4 regions of the Luteibacter sp. 621 genome follow, and region 3 is predicted to be linked to each of the others. Evidence: predicted binding sites of a transcription regulator. Region 3 holds the regulator's gene; each other region holds the start of a gene.
The links. Region 3 encodes FliA, which starts transcription of late flagellar genes. Its sites were predicted from a motif close to TAAAGTTTNNCNNNCNNNGGCCGATAA; they were not measured.
Positions count from the first base shown of each region.

Region 1: ABIE56_RS20510 (chemotaxis protein) is a predicted target of FliA. The motif match lies at 1,409-1,435, and genes of this name have one in related genera.
Region 2: ABIE56_RS05950 (HD-GYP domain-containing protein) is a predicted target of FliA. The motif match lies at 1,727-1,753, and genes of this name have one in related genera.
Region 4: ABIE56_RS04555 (methyl-accepting chemotaxis protein) is a predicted target of FliA. The motif match lies at 1,747-1,773, and genes of this name have one in related genera.

Region 1 covers NZ_JBNDKI010000025.1:66,161-69,967, reverse strand. The annotation lists gene flgB (flagellar basal body rod protein FlgB) at 1-272, opposite strand, end outside; gene ABIE56_RS20510 (chemotaxis protein) at 459-1,376, opposite strand; gene ABIE56_RS20505 (methyl-accepting chemotaxis protein) at 1,528-2,841, shown strand; gene flgA (flagellar basal body P-ring formation chaperone FlgA) at 2,838-3,536, shown strand; gene flgM (flagellar biosynthesis anti-sigma factor FlgM) at 3,642-3,807, shown strand, end outside.
Region 2 covers NZ_JBNDKI010000003.1:335,279-339,085, reverse strand. The annotation lists gene hutU (urocanate hydratase) at 1-775, shown strand, start outside; gene msrA (peptide-methionine (S)-S-oxide reductase MsrA) at 985-1,659, opposite strand; gene ABIE56_RS05950 (HD-GYP domain-containing protein) at 1,799-3,049, shown strand; gene ABIE56_RS05945 (putative bifunctional diguanylate cyclase/phosphodiesterase) at 3,046-3,807, shown strand, end outside.
Region 3 covers NZ_JBNDKI010000024.1:21,704-25,510, reverse strand. The annotation lists gene ABIE56_RS19900 (chemotaxis protein CheW) at 1-250, opposite strand, end outside; gene ABIE56_RS19895 (protein phosphatase CheZ) at 258-899, opposite strand; gene cheY (chemotaxis response regulator CheY) at 909-1,310, opposite strand; gene ABIE56_RS19885 (RNA polymerase sigma factor FliA) at 1,341-2,072, opposite strand; gene ABIE56_RS19880 (MinD/ParA family protein) at 2,069-2,944, opposite strand; gene flhF (flagellar biosynthesis protein FlhF) at 3,014-3,807, opposite strand, start outside.
Region 4 covers NZ_JBNDKI010000003.1:47,110-50,916, forward strand. The annotation lists gene ABIE56_RS04555 (methyl-accepting chemotaxis protein) at 60-1,712, opposite strand; gene ABIE56_RS04560 (hypothetical protein) at 1,946-2,278, shown strand; gene ABIE56_RS04565 (alpha/beta hydrolase) at 2,381-3,355, shown strand; gene ABIE56_RS04570 (ribonuclease E inhibitor RraB) at 3,352-3,696, opposite strand.

The DNA of each region.
Region 1 (3,807 bases), on a different contig from region 3:
GTGGCGGCGCGGTACTTCAGCGTGTCGGCATCGGCCGCGGCATAGGCGGGGTTGCCACCGATATGCCCCGATTCGGTGGCTGCCATGGCCAGCTGGCTACCGTCCTCAGTGCCGCTGGCGGCCGTGAGGGCCTTGCGGAAATCGACGTCACGGGCGAGGAAGCCGGGCGTATCCGCATTGGCAAGGTTCGACGAGATGATTTCCGCACGGCGCTGCCACAGGCCAAGCGCCTGTGGGTGCATGCCGAGCAGCGGATCCGGTTTGTCGATCATGGGCGTGGCCCCCTCTGGGTCTTGGCCCATGGGGATCAGCAAGACGCGTGCCACGCCCTGCTCCATAACGCGAAACGGCGCCGTAGCGCCGTTTTTGGATGACCCAGCCAGCCTATTGAGGCTCGGGTGCCAGTTTTCCGTCGCCACCTGATGGCGGCGCCCTGACGCTATCCCGTCACCCGGCGATCAGGCCGGGAGCAGCTCCAGCACCGCCGTGGCCAGCACTTCTGGCTGGAACTTGGCGATAAAACGATCGGCGCCCACGCGGGCCACCATCGCCTCGTTAAACACGCCGCTCAACGAACTGTGCAGCAGCACCCGAAGCCCGCGCAGCTGGGCGTCTTCACGAATGGCACGGGTTAGCGCGTAGCCATCCATCGAGGGCATTTCGATATCGGACACGACCAGGTTCACCCGCTCGGCCTCCGGCCCCATGGCGAGGCTGCGCAGCATGTCCAGGCCTTCGGCGCCGTCCTTAGCCAGCAGGCATTCCAGGTCGAGCTTGCGGAACAGATCGGCCAGCTGGGTGCGTGCCACCAGGGAATCATCCACCACCAGCACACGGCGGTGGCGGCCCTGCTGGACATGGGCAGCCTGCTGGACCTTGTCGGAGATCTCCACCTGCTGTGGATTGACCGCCGCCAGGACCTGCTCCACATCAACCACGGCGAGCAAGTCGCCATCCAGCCGGGTCACCGCGTTCACGCGCGAGCCGTAGCCGAGCGCCGGCGGCGGAGCCGCCATGTTCGCGCCATCCACGTGCACGATGCGGTCCACGTCGGACACCAGAAAGCCCTGAACCGAGCGGCTGAATTCCGTAACGATGAGGTGCGCGCTATCCACTGTGGCGAGCGGTGGGTAGCCCATCGCGGCGGCCAGGTCGATGACCGGGATGGTCTGCCCCCGGTAATCAAAGCTCCCCGAGACCAGCTCGTGCATGCTGGGCATCCGCTCCAGCCGTGGGCGCCGCAGCACCTCGCGCACCTTGAACACGTTGATGCCGAAGGCCTGCTTGTCGCCCAGCCGGAACAGCAGCATGGCCACGCGGTTATGGCCCGCCAGGCGGGTAAAGGTTTCCACGGTATCGAGGAGCGCACGGGCCATGGGGGCAACTGCATATAGAAGGCGTCGCTGGGGTATCGGCGGCACGCCGCAGTTCTTTACCTCAGCAAATGGCACGCGGATTGCTTGGCTCAAGTACCACCGCTCCCTACCGATGTAGTGGGCGACCCTTATTGATGAGCGCAAGTACGACATGACCCTGCTCTGGAGCCAGCACGTTCGCCTCCTCGCCCAAGCGGCCGCCAGCGGCGACGCCGCGCGCGTCCGGGCCCTTTCGGCGCAATACCCGGCGGCCGCCAGCGCGCTGGGCGCCTTGCTCACGCCGCCCAAGGCCGAGCCGCGCACCGCCGCCGCGACGACCATCCAGGCCATCGAGCAGCAGGGCATGGCGTTGACCAGCGCCCACGCGCTTGGCGCCACGCTCCAGGAACTTGGTACGACGGTCGACGCCGGGCGCGATGCCGCCAGCCGTTTGACGGAGGCCAGCGGCGGAATTTCGACGGCGGTCGATCATGCGCATGCGGGCGTCGCCTCCATGGGCGAGGTCGGCACGCAGGGCGTGGCCACCGCCGGCGATCTCGATGGCCAGCTTCGGCTGCTCCGCAGCGCCCTGGCCGGCATGAGCCGGAACCATGCGCAGTTCTCCGACTATTTCACCGCGATCCGCAAGCTCACTGCAGCCGTGCAGGATATCGCCCACCAGACCAACCTGGTCGCCCTGAACGCGGCGATCGAAGCCGCCCGCGCGGGTGAGGCGGGCCGCGGTTTTGCCGTGGTGGCCGACGAGGTGAAGCAGCTTGCCGAGAAGACCACCCAGGCCACTGCCGAGATCGACCAGGTCACGCACGCCGTGGGTGAGTTCTCCCACCACCTCGACGATGCCGTCCAGAGCAGCCTGCGCCGCCTGGATACCACCCAGGCCGGCGTGGCGGGCATGCAGGCGGCCATGGGCCGTATCGACGACGCCGTACGAGGTGCCCGTGGCAACCTGGACGCCGCGCGCCAGGGCCTTGGCGCGCTGCAGGGCCGTGTCGCCACGGTGCAGGCTGGCCAGTCATCGCTCGGGCGGGTGGCGAACGAGGTTCGCCGCCAGGCCGATGCGGCCGCCCGGGCCACCGTCCTCGCACACCGCCTTGGCCTGGCCAAGCTGGAGACCGAGGGCGCGCTGGATGCCGCCACACTCAGCCAGATGATTCGCGAAGCCAGCCAGGGCCTGCGCTTCGCCGTAGAGCTCGCGGCACGCGATCCGGCGGGCCTGGATCGCCGCTGGCTCGACACGACCCCGCTCATGCGCTGCATCGATCAGCTGCGCGTTCGCCGCGCCGATGGGTCGGCCGATGCCACGCATGCCGCCGCGGAGCGTTTCAGCGCGCTGGCCTCGTCGTATGCCATTACCCTGGGCGAAGGTCGCCACGCCGACGCCAGCCACATGGTGGCCGGCCTGCTCAAGGAACTCGATAACGTGACCCAGGGGCTATCCGTGGCCTATGCGGTGCACGCTGCGTGATCTATCGTTTCGCCACCACGGCTCTCGTGGCATGCCTGGCCGCCTGCCCGCTCGCCGCGGCAGCGAGCCAGTCGCTGGACGTGCTGCGGGATTCGGCGGTGGCGTGGCTGAAGCAGAACCGCACCCTGCCCGGCGCGCGCATGGTGGCGGAGGCTGACCCGCTCGATAGCCGGCTGCGCCTGGCCGATTGTGCGGCGCCACTGGATGTCTCGGTGCCGGGTAACCGCCCGATCAGCTCGCGGGTTAGCGTCGTCGTCCACTGTCCGGCTCCGGGCGGCTGGACAGCGCGCGTGCCAGTGAAAGTACGCATGCTTATGGATGTCCTGGTCACCACGCGCCCCCTGGCACGCGGTGACGGCCTGGGTGCGGGCGATGTCCGCGCCGAGGAACGGGATGTCGCCAGCCTGGCCTATGGTTACGTGGCCAGCCTGGACCAGGTCAGCGGGCGCGCCCTGGCGCGGCCGCTGAACGCCGGCACGGTGCTGACACCGGGTATGCTCGCGGGCCGCCAGGCCGTTCGCGTGGGCGACGCGGTCAGCATGGAGGCCAGTGTGGATGGCGTGGTGATCCACGCCGATGGCGTAGCGATGGGCGCCGGCGATGCCGGGGCCAGGGTCAAGGTCCGCAATGCGTCTTCAGGGAAGATCCTGGACGCGGTCGTCAGCGGGCCGGGGTCTGTCGCCGTACTGCCATGAACGAACTAGGAATCCGGTCACATTTTGCCGGATAGCGCCAGTTAAAGTTTGTGCCCCGAGGGCCGATAAAGGGTTCGAAGGACACATGTTCCGAGGGATATACCCATGACGACCACGATCAAACCAGGCATCCAGGCCCAGCAGCCGCCCGTGCAGCTGCGCACGCAGAGTCCCGCCGGCGGTACCGCCAAGGCCGAGGGCGCCGCTGCCGTGCGCCCGACGGATGACAGCGTGAGCATCACCGATTCGGCCAAGGCGCTGGATGCCGCCA
Region 2 (3,807 bases), on a different contig from region 3:
GAAAGCGTCCATGCGCAAGCACGTCGAGGCCATGCTCGCGTTCCACGCGCAGGGTGTGCCCACCTTCGATTACGGCAACAACATTCGCCAGATGGCCAAGGACGAAGGCCTCACCGATGCCTTCGCCTTCCCGGGCTTCGTCCCGGCGTTCGTGCGACCGCTGTTCTGCCGTGGCGTGGGCCCGTTCCGCTGGGTGGCGCTGTCGGGCGATCCGGAAGACATCTACAAGACCGATGCCAAGGTGAAGGAGCTGATCGCCGACGACCCGCACCTGCACCGTTGGCTGGATATGGCGCGCGAGCGCATCAGCTTCCAGGGCCTGCCGGCGCGAATCTGCTGGGTGGGCCTGGGCCTGCGCCACAAGCTGGGCCTCGCGTTCAACGAGATGGTCCGCAATGGCGAGTTGAAGGCGCCGGTGGTGATCGGCCGCGATCACCTGGATTCAGGCTCGGTCGCCAGCCCCAACCGTGAAACCGAGGCCATGCGCGATGGCAGCGATGCCGTGAGCGACTGGCCGCTGCTCAACGCCATGCTCAACGTGGCCGGTGGCGCCACGTGGGTCAGCCTGCATCACGGGGGTGGCGTGGGCATGGGCTACAGCCAGCACAGCGGCGTGGTCATCGTGTGCGACGGTAGCGAAGAAGCCGACAAGCGCATCGCCCGCGTGCTCTGGAACGACCCCGCGACGGGCGTGATGCGCCACGCGGACGCTGGCTATGAAGACGCCATCGCCTGCGCGAACGAGCAGGGCCTCGACCTGCCGATGCTGCGCTGACGCACCACAACCCGCCACTGTAGGAGCGGGGGGGGGGGGGGGGGGGGGGGGGGGGGGTGTGGGGGGGGGGGGGGGGCCCCCCCCCCCCCCCCCCCGGGGGGGGGGGGGGGGGGGGGGGGTGGGGGCCCCCCCCCCCCCCCCCCCCCCCCCCCCCCGCTCCTACAACAGGCCATGCGTGACCAGCGGCCGTTGCAACAGCCCAGGCGTGGTCAGCGCCCGTTCGCCCAGGCCGGCGTGTACATCTCCGGGTAAATCCGCTGCAACGCCAGTACCTTCGGCCGGTCGTTGATCGCGATGTACATCGCATCGGGGTTCAGGTGCATGTAATCCTGGTGCTCATCCTCGGCGTTCCAGAAACCCTTGAGCGGTACCACCTGGGTCACGATCGGGGCGCTAAAGGCCTTCGCCGTCGTCAGCTGGGCCACATAGGCCCGGGCCAGCTTCTCCTGCTCCGGCGTGGCGTAAAAAATCGCGGAGCGATACTGCGTGCCCATGTCGGGTCCCTGGCGGTTGAGCGTCGTGGGGTCCATGGCCACGGAGAAAAACACCTGCAATAACTGGCCGTAGGTGACCTGGGCCGGGTCGTACACCACGCGTACCGATTCGGCATGGCCGGTGTCGCCGTCGCTCACATCATCGTAGTTCGCGTGGGCCGCATCACCGCCGGTGTAGCCCGAGCGCACACTTTTCACGCCCTTGACGTGCTGGAATACACCTTCCACGCCCCAGAAGCAGCCCCCGGCAAATACCGCGGTGGCCTCGCCCGGTGCGCGGGCGGCATCAACGGCCGGCGTGGGCAGCTTCAGGCCCTCATCGCGGGCGGCAGCGGCCGAGCAGGCGGTGAGGGCGGCAAGCACAAACGGGAGCAGGATCGGGCGGCGCATGGCGGTTCTCCGATGGGGGATAAGCCAATAGACCGGGGGCGGCATGGTTTTATTACGCGGCTACCCCTACAGTACGCCGCCCCCTGGCCGTTACATACCGAACGGCGTGGGGATTCCCAGCGAGAGGAGGCACGGGAAGGTGGCGTACGACCTGGTGGAGCGACGCGTGTTCGTGACCGATCTGCAGATCGGCATGTTCGTCAGTCGCCTGGATTGCGAGTGGTCGGATACACCGTTCCCTTTGCAGGGGGTGCCGATCACCTCGCGCGAGGATATCGATAACCTCGCCAAATTCTGCAAATACGTCTTCGTCGATACCCAGCGCCAGGTGGCCACATCGTCGTGGCTCGCGCCGCCCTCCGTGGTCAAGCCTGCCGCCGTAAAGCCACCCCCGCCCCGGGTTCCGCTGAATACGCGACTGATCACCCAGCACGCCTATACGGATACCGCATCGTTTGACGACGAAATGCCCCGCGCCCGCGAGGCTTTCGAGACGGTATCGAAATTCGCCGAACAGCTCGTGGCCGATATCCATGCCGGCAAGTCGATCGACCCGCAGGCCCTGGATGCCGCCGTCAGGCCCATGGTGGCCAGCGTGCTACGCAGCGGGGATGCCTTCTTCTGGATCGAAAGCCTGCGCCGCCACGATAGCTACACGTTTCGCCATGCCGTGGGCTGCAGCACCCTGGCGGCATCGTTCGGTCGGCACATGGGCTTTCACGGCGATGCGATCGTGAGCCTTGCGGCCGGCGCGCTGTTGATGGACGTGGGCAAGGCCCAGTTGCCCCGCGAGATCCTGGAGCGCGAGGGTCCCCTGAACGATATGGAGTGGGACCTCGCCCGCCATCACGTGGAGGAGGGCGGCGCCATCCTCGATGCCGCGGGCGTGACGGACCAGGAGGTACGCGACATGGTGTTGACCCATCACGAGCGGTTCGATGGCTCCGGCTACCCGGAAGGCCTGGCGGGTACCGCCATCCCTCTCGCGGGCCGCATGGCCGCCATTATCGATACCTACCATGCCATGTGTACGCCGCGCCCCTACCGGCCGGCGGTATCGCAGCACCTTGCGCTGCGCCAGCTGTACCAGGGGCGCGATCGGGAGTACCAGGGGGAGCTGGTCGAGCAGTTCCAGGCCTGCCTGGGGGTGTATCCCACGGGCTCACTCGTGGAACTGAACACCGGCGAGGTGGCCGTGGTGATGGTGCAGAACCAGTCCCGCCGGCTGCAACCGCGGGTGGCGATCCTTGTGGGTGCGGACAAGGTCGAGCTTGATGAATTTCGTATCGTCGATCTGATGCGCCAGGCCGAAGGCATCCATCGCGAGATCCAGCGCACGCTGCCGGCCGGCAGTTACGGTATCGACCCTTCAGAGTATTTCCTGGCATGAGCGAGTTAGCCCACCTCCTGCCCGCCGTACAGGCGCGCATCGATCGCGCCCGCCAGGAGCCGGGGCTATGCGCCGTGCTGGTGGTGCGCCTGCGCGGCATGCGCGAAGCGCAATTGCGCCACGGCTACGAATTTGGCGATGAGATCATGCTGGCCGCGCGCGAGCGTATCGTCGGCGTGGTGCGCCATGTCGATCTGGTGTACCTGGCCAGCGATGACAGCTTCCTCATCGTGCTGCCCACGGTGCGTAACCGTACCCACGCACTGCTGGCCGCCACGCGCATTGTCGGGGCCATTGACGATACGCCGCTTATCCATGGTGACCGCAACTGGCACGGGCGCGTGGTGGTGGGCGTGGCCCTGTGCCCGCCGCACGGTACCGACGCCGAACTGTTGTTCCGCCGTGCGGAGCTGGCCCACGACGAAGCGGTGCGCATCGGCGAGCCGTTCGCCTGCTATGAGCCCGAATCCACCCCGGTGGAAATTCTCTACGGCGAGCTGCGCGACGATATCGCGGCCAACAAGCTCGAAGTCATGTTCCAGCCGCTGTACGACCTGCGCCGCGGCAAGGTGGTGAGCGTGGAATCGCTGGCGCGGTGGAAGACCGCCACGTACGGCGAGGTGCCGCCCTCCGATTTCGTACCGTTCGCCGAGCGCAGCGACCTGATCGTGCCGCTCACGCGGTGGAGCCTTAACGCATCGCTCCGTCATGCCGCTGCGCTACACCGGGGTGGGCGTCCGCTCGATGTGGCGGTGAAC
Region 3 (3,807 bases):
GCACGAGTGCGCCGTTACGCGCCTCGTTCAGCAGATCCTCCGCGCGGTGGCACAGTTCCACCATGGCGTTCAGGCCAAGGAAGCCCGCCCCGCCCTTTACGGTATGGAACGCACGGAACACCGCGTTCAGGAGCTCGCTGTCCTCCGGCGAGGCTTCGAGATCCACGAGCTGTTCGCCCAGGGTCTCAAGCAGTTCGCGGGCCTCGATCAGGAAGACGTTGAGCAGCTCGTTGTCCAGCTCCACGCTCATGGCGGGCTCAGAAGCCGAATTCGCTGAGCAGGCGGTCCACTTCGTCCTGGCTCACCTTGTCCGCCGCCGGCGCGTTGGCGCCGGCCAGCGAACCGGTGAGGCGCACCAGCTCCACCAGGGAATTCTCGACCTTGGCCATGAACGATTCGACCTGGGCCACGCGCTGGCCGGAGAGATCCTGCCAGGACTGCGCCTCCACCATTTCGCCAAAGCCGATATCGCAGTTCTGCGCGAAATCGCCGACGCGTACCGCCAGCGACGTGGCGTTGGCGGTGAAGGCAGGATCGGCCTGGTCGAGCACCAGCAGCTCATCGGCCTGTTTTGCGAGGGCCTGCGCCTGCGGGCGCAGCTTCTCGCTGAAATCGAGCGTGCGGTGGGCGGCCTGCGAGCTCATCTCGAGCACATCGCGCAGGTGCTTGCGCGCATCGCTCATGGTGCCGGGCACGCCATCGCTCGAAATATCCGAGGCGAGGCGACGGGCGGATTCGTGCAGGTCGCGCGCGAGGTGGCCCAGGGCCAGGAACAGATGTTGCTCACGGCTGCGGATCAGGCGATCGAGCGCCTGTTCGAACGCCGCACTGTCGTCGGCATCCAGCAGCTCACGCAGTTCGGGTGCCACATCCTGGCCAGCGGAAATCATCGTATTCATGTCAGTCCCTTAGCCCGCGGCCGCGGCGAGTCGTTCGAAGATCTTGTCGAGCTTTTCCTTCAGCGTGACGGCCGTGAACGGCTTCACGACGTAACCGTTCACGCCGCTCTGCGCGGCCGCGATGATCTGGTCGCGATTGTTCTCGGCGGTGACCATCAGCACCGGCAGCGATTTCAGGCTGGCATCCGCGCGAATGGCACGCAGCAGGTCGATGCCGGTCATGTTCGGCATGTTCCAGTCGGTGACCACCAGGTCGATGGGCTGCGAGCGCAGGAGCGCCAGCGCCGCGTTGCCATCTTCCGCCTCCTGGATGAGCGTGTTGGTGAAACCCAGCTCTACCAGCAAGTTACGGACGATTCGCCGCATGGTGGAGAAATCGTCCACCACGAGGATTTTCATGTTCTTGTCCAAAGCGCTCTCCGCCTTACAGCCGCGTATTTCTTAGTGTTTGTCTTTCCAACCCGACATGCGTGCACGGAGGCGAATCAAAGCCTGGCCATGGATCTGGCACACGCGCGATTCGCTAACTCCCAACACCGCACCGATTTCCTTCAGGTTGAGTTCGTCATCGTAGTACAGCGACATCACCAGCTTTTCGCGCTCGGGCAGGCCGTCGATCGATTCGGCCAGCGCATGGCGCATGCCGTCCTTCTCGAACAACCCATCCGGGCCCGTGGCATCCGGGTCGGCAACATCGATGGCGGAACCCTCGTCGCCTTCCGGCGCCGTAAGGCTCAGCAACCGCGCACTCGCCGCGTCTGCCAGGATCTGGTTGTATTCCATGGCGTCGATGCCGAGGCGCTTCATGACCTCGAGATCATCGGCGTCGCCGCCCGTTTCGTTTTCGATCTGCCTTGTGACTTCCGCCACCTCGCGCAATTTCCTGTGGACAGAGCGCGGGGTCCAATCCGTCTTGCGCAGTTCATCCAGCATGGCGCCACGTATGCGGATACCCGCATAGGTTTCGAAGCTGGCCGCGCGAGTCGGCGAATAATTCCTTGCCGCCTCAAGCAAACCGATCATGCCGGCCTGCATAAGGTCGTTTGCATCGACGCTGGGCGGCAGGCGGCCCATCAGGTGATAGGCGATCCGGCGCACCAACGGCGCGTGCGTTTTTACCAGTTGATCGGCCGGAACCTTAGTAATTTCAAGGTATTCGCTCGCGACACTCACAACGGCAGCCCTCCCCCCACGTGTTCGCGCCCGGCAAAAAAGCCGATGCGACCCTGACCACGGGGTTCGGGTTCACCCCATGTATCGACCGACCTGGCCAAATTCTTGAATCCCACCGCTGAACGGCTGCTCGGCCAGGCGTCGACCACCGCCGACTGGCGGCGAATCGCCTGGCGCAGGTACTCGTCGTGCGGCACCATGCCCATGAAATCGAGCGACACATCCAGGAAGCGGTTGGTCACCCGGGAAAGCTTTTCGAACAGCTGGCGCCCTTCCTGCGCATGGCGGACCATGTTGGCCACGATGCGGAAGCGGTTCACCGCGAACTCACGCGAGAGGACCTTGATCAGCGCATAGGCGTCAGTCAACGAGGCCGGCTCGTCGCAAACGACCACCACCACCTCGTCGGATGCGGCGGCGAACATCGATACGCTGTCGGAAATGCCCGCTGCGGTATCGACGATGAGGTATTCGGGCGCCAGCGGGTATTCGTCGAAGGCGCGGATGACGGCGGCGTGCTCGATGTTCGGCAGTTGGGCCATGCGGCGGGTGCCCGACGTGGCTGGGATCACCTTCAGGCCATGGGGCGCATCAAGCACCAGATCCTCTATGGCACAAGCACCCTCGAGCATATGGCCCAGGTGGCGCGTGGGCTGCAGGCCCAGCAGCACATCGATATTGGCCATGCCCAGGTCGGCATCCAGAAGCAGCACATCGCGGCCGCCCATGGCCAGGGCCATGCCAAGGTTCACGGCCACCGTGGTCTTGCCAACACCGCCCTTGCCGCCCGCGATCGCGATGCTGCGCGTGGGACGGCGGTCGGCGAGCCAGTTAAGACCGGCGGCCTGGGAGTTGTCGACGTGTGTGGTCATGAAGGAGTTCACTGCCGTGAAAGAAGTTGCGGTTGCGGTTGCCGTAGTCACGTTCGTCAGATTCTGCGATCAGGCCAGGGCCGGAGCGGATGCGAAGCCGAAACGATCGGCAAGTATGGCGTCATCCGGTTCGTCGTTGCGCTGCTTGAGCATCTGGGCTGCCAGGCAGACCAGTTTGCGCGCATCGGCGGACGCGATGTCCTCGGGCACGCGCTGCCCATCCGTGGTGTAGTCCAGCGGCATGCTATGCCGGATAAGGGCCGAGAGCGCGCCACCCAGCAGGGGCGTCTCGTCGAGCTTGGTGAGGATGGCGCTTTGTGGCTTCAGGGGGGCGTAGGCGCGCACGGCGCCGTCGATCGCCTGGGCCTGAGCGTTGGCGGCGAGCACCAGGCACACGCGCACATCGGCCATGGCGCGCAACGTCTCGAACTGCTGCTGCAGCTTCGGATCGTTGCCCGCAAGGCCCGCGGTATCAATGAGCACCGTATGCTTGCCACGCAGTTGCAACAGTACGTTGCGCAGGCTCTGCGCGTCGTGCGCGTTGTACACGCGCACGCCAAGCAGGCGGCCGTAATGTTCCAGTTGGGCGCCAGCGCCAATACGGTACTGATCGGCACTGATCAGCGCGACGTTGGACGCACCGTGGCGAAGCACGGCGCGAGCCGCCAGCTTGGCAATACTGGTGGTCTTGCCCACGCCCGTGGTCCCGACGAAAGCAGTGATGCCGCCACCGACGGTGTCGAAGTTGCGGCCGCTGGTGCGGATATTCCGCGAGAGGATGCCCAGCGGCAGATAGCGCGCCTGCTCGGCGGTCATGTTATCCGGCAGCTCGGCACACAACGCGCGGGCCACGTCGCCATCGA
Region 4 (3,807 bases), on a different contig from region 3:
GCAAGGTGGTTGCACCTGCAACCGCTGGAACCTGCGTGTTCGCAGGTTCCAGACCCAGGTCAAAACTCGATCCACACCGCTTCGTCCGTGACCGCCTTGCGCGGGGCCTGCCCCGACGCGTGGGCCGCAGTGGGGGCCGGTGCGGCGGCGCGCACGGCGTGTGCCGGCTCCGCATCGTCGGCGCCAGCGATGCTGAAGAACGCGACCTGGCGCATCAGCTCCTCGGCCAGTTCCAGCATCTGCTTGGCCGCCGCACTGGCTTCTTCCACCAGGGCGGCATTCTGCTGCGTCACCTCGTCGAGCGCGGTCACGGCGCCATTCACCTGCTCAATGCCGGCCGATTGCTGGAGCGATGCCGCAGCGATATTGCCGACGATACCCGATACCTTGGTCGCACCGTTCCCGATAAGCGCGAGTGCTTCGCCGGTGCGGCCGACGAGCACAGCGCCCGTATCGACCCGCTCGGAGGCGTCGGCGATCAGCTTCTTGATGTCGCGTGCCGCCGAAGCACTGCGCTGGGCCAGCGAGCGCACTTCGCTGGCCACCACGGCAAAGCCCCTGCCCTGTTCACCGGCCCGCGCCGCTTCCACTGCCGCGTTAAGCGCAAGCAGGTTCGTCTGGAAGGCAATTTCGTCGATGAGCACGGCGATCTCACCCACGCTGCGGCTACTACGGGTGATTTCCCCCATGGCCGCCACGGCTTCTTCAGCCACCGATTTACCTGCTTCCGCATCGCCATGCAGCGACGTGGTCAGGTCGCGGGCCATCTCAGCGCCTTCGGAGTTCTCGCGTACGGTCGCGGTCATTTCTTCCATGGACGCGGCGGTTTCCTCCAGCGAGGAAGCCTGCTCCTGCGTGCGGCTCGAAAGATCGTCAGTACCCGCGGAAATATCACGCGCGGCATAGGTGACCTGCTGCGCGTTGCTGCGCACCTGGCTGACGATGCGCGTCAGCTGCTCGTCCATCGTGCCAAGTGCACGCAGTGTTTCGCTGAGTTCGTCGCTCCCCTGCACGTCGAGGTGGTGGTTGAGCTCGCCCTGACTGATGCGGGCCGCCAGATCGCGGGCACGCAACAGCGGGCGGACCACCGCGCGGGCCAGCAGGAAACCGAGTAGCGCGACGAGTCCGGCGGAGACGACGAGCACGCCAATGGTGATGAACACCGTGCGGCGTTCACGCGCCGCCGCGGCGACGTAGTCGCCATCGGCCTGCTGCTCGTTGATAGTGATGAGCTGGGAGATCTGGCCGGTCGCCGAATCCATCGCCGGCCCCACGTCCTTGATCAGGTAAGGCACCACATCCTTGTCGCCCTTCTCGAGTTTCTCGAGCAGGGTTTTGACGTGGTCATCGGATTCCTCGCGTGCCGCGATGAATGCCTTGGCGGATGCGCGCTCCGAGTCGCTGCTCAGCAGGTCCGGGTAATAGCCGGACCAGTCCTTGGCCAGTTTTACCTGGCTCGCCGCCACCGCCTGCTTCGCGTCCAGGACAGCATCGGGCGTACCGCGCGCAATAGCGCGGTTCACCGCGTTGCGTTCGTTCATGAGTGAGGCGCGGACCTCGCTGACGCGCACGATCGGGATCAGGGAGGTGCGGTACATGCCCTCCAGACTGGTCTGCGTGTGGTCGAGGGCGACGAGGCCCGTAATGCCAATAACGATAGCGGCGATGAGTGCTGCCGCCATGGTCGAGATGATGCGCCACCTGATGGTCATGTTACCTAACTGCCCTAGGAAAAATTCCTAGGTGTTAACGGCAGCTATTGTCATGGCTTTAGTCTCACGGTTTGGTGCAACTCACTGATTTTGCTTACTTTGCAACATACGGTTACGAATTAGTGACAACTTGCGATCGATCTTCACAACCTGCCGAACTTTCATAGTGTTCGCGCGTTACGAGCCAAAACCACTCCGGTATAAGGATCCGTAATTGTTTACGTAGTAGCAGTATGCTTCGCCAGCACCATCGCCGTCAGAACCTCTCGCTCATCCTCTCGACCCTCGAACTCGCTGGCATCACCTGCCGCCAGGCGCAGTCAGAAGCTTTTGGAAGCGTTGTCACCCCCCGCAAGCTCACCCGGATGATGCTGGGCGGCAACGTGCCGTCCATGTTCGCCCGCGGCGCAGAACACGCCTTCGGGCTGAAACGGGGGTGGATGGACCTTCCCAACAACTCGCCACCCGTATTGCCGAAGCGGCTGGCACGGCCGGTGTACGCGCAAGCGTTCGTGCCGGAGCAGACGTCGCCGGACCCGGAGATCGCCGGCGACGTACCCGCCTGAGGTTCGAGCGGGACCGCCGAAGAATGGCCACGGCTTAGCCATGAAAAAGCCAGCCCCATTGAGCACAGTAGGCTCTTACCATGCCTGCGGGGAGCAGAAGCCATGAGCAAGGGACAATGGATGGGGCTGCTGGCGGCGCTGCTGCTTCCCGCCGCCGCCTGGGCTGGCACCAGCGGGTTGGAGCCCCTGCGCGACCAGCAAAACAAACCCTGGCAACCACCCGCGGGTATCGAACAGGTTCCGCTGTGGCCTGCGGACCTCCGCATCGCCGCGCCAGCAGCGACCGGGCCTGAAAGGTTTGGGTTTGCCAACGGAAAGATCGCTGACCGCCCGATCACCATGGTCGAGCTGGTGTCGCGCCCTACCGTGAGTATATTCCCGGCCAAGGGGAAGAACACCGGCGCCGCCATGCTGGTGCTTCCGGGAGGCGGCTACCGTGTATTGGCTATCGACCTGGAGGGCACGGAGATTTGCGACTGGCTTACCGCCAAGGGCATCACCTGCGCCGTGCTGAAGTATCGCGTGCCCGGCTCGGGACCGTATTGGGCCGATGAGTGCAATTGCCGGCGGGAGCCTAAGGAGCCCATGGCCTTGCAGGATGCGCAGCGCGCCATGGTGCTGTTGCGCCAGCGCGCGTCATCCCTGGGCATCGATCCGCACAAGGTCGGCGTGGTGGGCTTCTCCGCAGGCGGCCGCATGGTGGCCGATATCAGCACTCACACACGGTTGGCTTACAAGCCGGTAGACGATGCCGACAAACTCAACTTCCGGCCGGACTTCGCGATCGCAGGTTATCCCGGGCACCTGTGGGTAGGACCCGGGATCAAGCTGACCCATGAGGTACGAATCGATCCGAAGGGACCACCCACCTTCATCGTCCAGGCTGAAGACGACGCCACGGACGATATCCGCGAATCGCTTACCTATTACGTCGCCTTACAGCAGGCAGGTGTGCCGGTGGAAATGCATCTCTATGCCAAGGGCGGCCACGCCTTTGGCGTGCGCCAGACGGCGAACCCGATCACCCGCTGGACCGAACTCGCCGAAACCTGGATGCATACGATCGGGATGATTTAGCCCTGCTGAGCGACACAACCCCAACCATCGTTTTCACCGCCGAGTTCGTCGGCATCCTCAGCCAGCGCATCTTCATAGCCTGAGATGTTCTCGTAGCTCGGCTCCATGAACGGGTGGGCGAGGACCTGCCACGGCATGTCCTCGCCTTCTTCGTACTCGGAGAACGAAACCTTCTGCCCCTTGCGCAGAAGGATCACTGCGAACTTCAGTGCGGCCTCCTCGGTTGGGAATACCACCGCGAAATCGATCTCGCGGGGAATCGAGAGGTTGTCGCCCTGCTCGGCCATGTACTGCAGTACCTGGCCGTTTTCATCGTCCGGGAAGGTTGCTTCGCTATTCATCGGTATGGCCTTTCATTGAAAGATGCGTTCTTCGCCGCGGCCTGCATGGCCGCATCGACACCGATGGTGGCAGCACAGTTCGCCGTCCCCTGGTGGTTAACGGGGTCGATC